DNA from 2 places in the Paenibacillus sp. ov031 genome. Region 1 is predicted to be linked to the other one. Evidence: riboswitches for the same ligand, from Rfam matches in the RefSeq annotation. Region 1 holds a riboswitch; the other holds the start of a gene.
What was found. A riboswitch is a leader RNA that binds a small molecule or an ion and turns the genes downstream of it on or off. The one in region 1 is predicted to bind FMN.
Positions count from the first base shown of each region.

Region 1 (3,140 bases):
ACTATACTCGCTTCCTGACGTGCACGTGTTTCATATGTACGAATGACTGCATTGAGCTGTGGGTTCACTTCTTCCAGGCGTGCATACGCCGCTTCCAGCAATTCGACAGGCGATATCTCCCGTGCGCGAACCAATTCAGCCAAACCTATAGCATCGTAAGATGTATACGAAAATGATGAAGACGAAGACATGATGATCGTTCCTCTCTAAATTGACTTAATCTACTATTCCATAAGTCATCGTACCACCGGAATAGCGAAAAGACAAAAGGCACTGAACATCTCAAAGGATGTCCAGTGCCTTAATTGATTTGCTTTTATATAAAATTCAATCCGTACGGAGCTTTGGTGCACCGTCAGCCGGAGTCGCTGATCGTTCTTGCTGTTTGGAGATGGCGAATAGGGCAATCCAGATGAGGATGAAGCCCACCAGTTGCTCCCATGTAATTAATGTACGGAATGCAATCCAGTTTACCAGTACACCGGCCATCGGGAAGCTCAGTTCTGCGAGCGTTGCGACTGAGGCCTTGGTGGAGGAGAGCCCTTTGTAATATAACAGAAGACTCAGTAACCCTGGCAGTAATGCCTGACCCAGAATATTAAGTGCTACAGCCGCCTGTTCACCTGTAGCGGAAGGGAATGTCCAGGCAGCACCTTCGTTCCACGTCATAAAGATCAGCAGTGGCAAGGCTACGACAAAGCGCAGAGAGGTGACCGTTTCATAACGGGTTTGCCCCAGCATCAGCCGCCCCATAACTGTTGAACCGCCCCACAATGCAGCTGCACCCAGTGATAACAGGCTACCTGCATGAACCCAATTGTCCCAGTTGCCAAGGGGAAGGGTAAATCCAAACGTGAGCAGGTATGTTCCTGCAAGTGCAATGATAAACAGTCCACCGAAGCGGCGAGGCAATGTTTCTTTCAGCAGCAGCTTAGCCAGAACAATCGCAAATAGCGGCTGCATCTTTTGCAATAACAAAACGGTGTTGGGATCGTTATGCGTAAGTGCCAGGGTGAACAATACCGTGGCGAGAGCAGATCCTCCCCAGGAGATAAATATCACGGCAATCCAGTGGCGAGCACGCAGGTTTTTCAGATCGGCCCGGAACTTCCATAACACGGGAATCGCCACAAGGCTGACAATAATATGTTCCACCAGTACAATCTGCGTGGAGGTCATCGTTTTGAGCAAAATAATACGGAACAGTGGATCTACACCCCAAAGGGCGGCGCCGAGCACGACGAGCCAGAATCCGGTATTACTTCGTTCCTTGCGGTAAACTGTTGATGCAGGTTGTGTCTTTTCCATATTCAGGACTCCTTCGTCAGAACACGGAATCTTCAGTTGGCAAAATCGACAAAAGCCCCCGTTTTGGTATACACCAAATAAACGGGGGCTCAATCATTGACATGTCGTACGAAAATAAGCCTTTCGGTAACGGCATGTCAATGTGTTGATCTTCTCTCATCCGGACTTTACCGTCGGCCTTGGAGTCACACCAAGTCAGTCGCTGAATCCCTACATCGGGTCAAACAGCGAGTCGCGGGCTGGTTCCGAAGAACATCACCGCCGGTTGGGAATTGCACCCTACCCCGAAGATCCTATTCAATTATATTGTGTATTGAACAAGCTGTAACATTAATAAGTCCATCTTATTCCTGTAAGCGCTAGCAGTTCAAGTGTTTTTTTAGAATATGATATTCCAGCTTCCTTGTTGTCTGCGTAATAATACAATCTGTCCTGCATGATACGCATCGTGGAGTACCCAGCGGGCAAGCTCATGTGCCCATTTTTCATCTGTATCCATGTACGGGGCTTCAAGATCGGATTCTTCTAATGAAGCGAGCTGATCACGAAGCTGTCCGGCTAATTGCGTTGTATTTTGCACAAGTACACTCCAGCCAGCAGTATCAGAAGGGGCGCCCGGATCTCCGAAGGTGGATTCATTGTTTTCGGCAGGTGCACCAGAGGGTGTTGTGCCCTGAATACGACTCAACAAGCGATGATTATAGTAATACATATGGTTAACCAACTGCCAGATGCTTAATCCACCGGATGATGGAACCCAGGCTGCCTGTTCAGCAGTCAGTCCTTCGAGTGCCTTGGATAAAGGCACAATCCAGTTACATTGATCCCAGGTATCATCTTTCTGAATGAGCAATAGTTCTGTTGCTGTTGTAGTCATTGATTTTTCCTCCCTAAAATGAATTCATGGTAACTAGCTAAAGTGCTTAAATGTGGTTACAATTAATATAACCCAAACATGAATGTTTGTAACTATCTTTTTGAATTTAGGTAGTTACATTTTATCGGAGGTACGTATGGATAGACTATGGACTGATTTTGTGAACAGTGATTACCATGACTGGCGTGGTGGGGATCGTTCAGAGGACAAGCTTGGTAAAACCGAATGGCAGCAAGCATTTATCAAACAATGGCAACTGGTTGCACCTGTACCTGCTTCTCCGGAAGAGGAGGGAGCCTTGAGAAACTTTAGAAATGAATTGCAGGCTCTTGCAAGTCGTTTATCTGACGGAAATGCATTATCGAACCAAGACCTGGAATGGCTAAACGCCATGATGAAGGAAGGTCAAGTCATAAGAAAACTGAACGTTGGAGATGAGGGACTTAAGCTTTCACTTATTCCTGTAGGAACTCAATGGAAGCAGGTCATGGCTGAGGTAGCAGCCGATTTTGCCATAACCGTAGTTGAAGGGGATGGGGGAAGGATTCGTATCTGTGACAATACGGATTGTCGTTGGATGTTCTATGACGATACGCGCAGTAGAACCCAGAAGTATTGTGATGACAAGATGTGTGGTAATCTGATGAAGGTTAGAAGATTTAGAGCAAAACAGAAGAAGGATCAGCAGCAAGAGTAAAGTGTATGAGAGTAAGGCGTATGCACAGAGTGATTTGCGTTACTTTTCGACAACCGGGAAATGTTCAATAGGTTTTTTTGTAATCAAAATTGAATGTTTCCATCCTCTTCTATATAATGGTTATATACTTAAAATATTTCAGCTAGTCATTTCATCATCAGAGATTAACATCCGGGATTCAAGCGTATATCCAACAAAAAACAATGATTGGAGATGTGTCTTGTGGGGACAAGTTATCTACTGAAAAATGGTTGTGTA
Region 1 is NZ_FRDO01000001.1:1,317,423-1,320,562, forward strand. It holds gene BUA17_RS05680 (amidase) at 1-191, opposite strand, end outside; gene BUA17_RS05685 (DMT family transporter) at 328-1,308, opposite strand; FMN riboswitch at 1,453-1,604, opposite strand; gene BUA17_RS05690 (DinB family protein) at 1,688-2,185, opposite strand; gene BUA17_RS05695 (CGNR zinc finger domain-containing protein) at 2,322-2,882, shown strand; gene BUA17_RS05700 (amidohydrolase family protein) at 3,096-3,140, shown strand, end outside.

Region 2 (3,140 bases), on a different contig from region 1:
TCGCCAATCTTTAAGTCGTTCATGATGGCGGAAGCTCCGATATTCAGGACCATCGCTTCGCCTTTCCGACCTATCCGCCGGATCTGACCGACTTCTTCCACCAAACCGGTAAACATGCTACCGCCTCCTTTATTTATTTCATTATCGTTAATTCATTTATTCAGGCCAAACCGGAATTCCGCCAATGCTGATATTATCTCCAACTTGCTCAATTTCCAGCTGATGTAATTGAATCGCCTGACTCATGCGCTCTACACCCTCAAAGCGGAAACTGCCTGGTGTTTCGTATCCTCCGACAATTTTCGGAGCAATGAACATGAGCAGTCGATCTACCAACCGCGCTTCCAGCATGGACCCATTCAATGTTCCACCGCCTTCAAGCAGAATTGAACCAATCTCACGCTCACCGAGCTTGCTGAGTGCACTCAGTAGATCAACACGTGGTCCTGGACCACAACGTATAATCTCCACCCCATAGGCTTCCAGCCGCTCAGCCGCTTCAGGGCTCGCCTCATCTGTTGTAAGTACCCAGGTAGGTGCAAGGCCATCCTTGACCATTTTGGCGCCTACAGGCAGACGTAGCTTGGAATCGACCACGATTCGTACTGGGCTGATCCCTTCCACTTGCAAGCGAGTCGTCAGTTCGGGATTGTCTGCAATGACCGTTTCCACACCAACCATAATTCCTTGATGGCGATGGCGAAGCGCGTGTACAATCTCGCGAGCAGACTCGTTAGAGATCCATTTGCTGTCACCGCTACGCGTAGCAATTTTGCCATCCAGTGTAGAGGCCGTCTTCAAAGTTACAAAGGGGAGACCTGTTGTAATGTATTTGATAAATTTCTCGTTCATCCGTCTTCCGCGCTCACGCAGCACTCCAACTTCAACTTCGATCCCTTGTTGACGCAGCATGCTGATTCCTCTGCCGGATACTTGCGGATTCGGATCTTCGCAGCATACAACGACACGTTTCACTTTCTCATGAATGAGACGTTCGCTGCATGGTGGAGTCTTGCCATAATGGCTACAGGGTTCGAGCGTAACGTACACTGTACTGCCTTCAGCATCACTACCCGCCATGTTCAGCGCATGAACCTCTGCATGACCCGTTCCCCGTTTGAGATGACTTCCGAGGCCCACGATACGTCCTTCTTTTACAACGACACAACCGACTACCGGATTGATTCCGGTCTGTCCTTGTGCCCGTTCTGCCATATCCAGTGCTAGCGCCATATAAAATTCATCATTAATCATTTCCAAGTCCGTTCACCCCACGGTTAAAATCTTAAGTTATAGACCTCCCTTCCAACAGAGAGGCATGTTCCATATCCAATAAAAAATCCCCGTCGAACAAACCGTTCGATGGGGATGATGAGAGACATGTGTCACCAGCAGTACTATTGATACATTGCCAACAACACATCGCCCAAAACTTCATTTCAGGCAAGTGAAAGCAGACACATACCTTAATGAACTTCAATTACAGGTAAAGAGCTTCTATGATGTGGCATATGTATGAAGATTTCCGGAAGTAACCGGATTTCTCCCTGCACAGGAAATGAATTCGTCAAAAACTGTACAGCAACACTCCTGCGGAATGCGGCCCCTAAGGACTGCACCCTCTCCTTCTCCCATCCAGACTATACTGTCGGTTCTGGAATTACACCAGATCAGCCATCTGCCACAGGCAGACGGGTCACGGACTTTGCATCAATGCTGGATAGATATCCTCACATACTGCATCACCGCCGGTAGGGAATTACACCCTGCCCTGAAGGATTCGTTGCGTTATTAATTGGATGTTAGCACTTTAACGTCAAAAAATCAATTGTTTTTTGTTCCTTTTTGTCACATACTAACTTTTAATAAGCTTAAGTGTAAACAAAAACCGCTTCGCTAATTGCGAAACGGTTTACATACGTTTATTGATTAAGCTTCTACTACTTCAACTGTTTCCATTTTGTCGCGACCTTCAAAAGCGTCCACGAATTCCATACCTTTGGTTACTTTACCAAATACAGTATGTTGTCCATCCAAATGTGGTTGCGGTTGGTAGCAGATGTAGAACTGGCTTCCGCCTGTGTTACGGCCTGCATGAGCCATAGCCAAAGTTCCACGCTCATGTTTGTTCGGGTTGATTTCACAGTTAATTGTGTAACCTGGGCCGCCTGCACCGGAACCGTTAGGGCATCCACCTTGAGCTACAAAGCCCGGAATAACACGGTGGAATACAAGACCGTTGTAGAAACCGGAGTTAGCCAGTTTCTCAAAGTTTGCTACTGTGTTTGGAGCTTCTTGATCGAACAAATCGATTATAACTTCTCCGCCGTTTGCCATTTTGATTTTCGCTTGTTTCGCCATATGTAAATGACTCCTTTCGTATTGACCATCGTTAATGGTGCCAGAACGCATGACCCTGGGCCAAGCTTTATAGCACTTTTCTTAGTGTACACTGAAAATGGATTGATCGCAAAATAATAAGCAAGTTTTTTTCAAAATCCAGCCCTAAAGATGCAAAAGAAGACAAAAAAGGAGTGTCCTTTTTTGTCTTCTTCATATAGTGCTCCACTATTTGTTCTTTAATTAACGGGTAACTGGCTGTTTTGCAATACGCTCAGGTACGAGATCATTCTGGATGATGTCCTGATACGTCTCACGGCGTACCACTACATCCCCTTGACCGTCTTTGACAAACACAACTGCCGGACGACGAATCCGGTTGTAATTGCTTGCCATCGAGTAGTTGTATGCGCCTGTGCAAGCTACTGCGAGTAGATCGCCGCTTTGCACTTTAGGCAGGTCCAGATCCCAGATCAGCATATCGCCGCTCTCACAGCATTTACCAGCAACAGATACCGTTTCCTGAGCAGCCTCATTTGCACGGTTTGCCAATACAGCCTCATATTTGGACTCATACAGCGCTGGACGTGGATTGTCTGTCATTCCACCATCAACAGCTACGTATTTACGAACTCCTGGAATATCTTTGCTTGTTCCAACAGTGTAGAGCGTAGTTCCCGCTTCCCCTACGATGCTGCGGCCTGGTTCAACCCAGATCTCAGGCACGGCATAGCCGATTTGAGCAAAATGATTTTTCACCGCATCCGTGATGGCTTTCACGTATTGTGAAACTTCAAGCG
Region 2 is NZ_FRDO01000007.1:85,047-88,186, forward strand. It holds gene ribE (riboflavin synthase) at 1-116, opposite strand, end outside; gene ribD (bifunctional diaminohydroxyphosphoribosylaminopyrimidine deaminase/5-amino-6-(5-phosphoribosylamino)uracil reductase RibD) at 157-1,260, opposite strand; FMN riboswitch at 1,620-1,783, opposite strand; gene BUA17_RS24140 (peptidylprolyl isomerase) at 1,930-2,361, opposite strand; gene lysA (diaminopimelate decarboxylase) at 2,584-3,140, opposite strand, start outside.
Region 2: another riboswitch for FMN. It lies ahead of ribD (bifunctional diaminohydroxyphosphoribosylaminopyrimidine deaminase/5-amino-6-(5-phosphoribosylamino)uracil reductase RibD); the one in region 1 lies ahead of BUA17_RS05685 (DMT family transporter).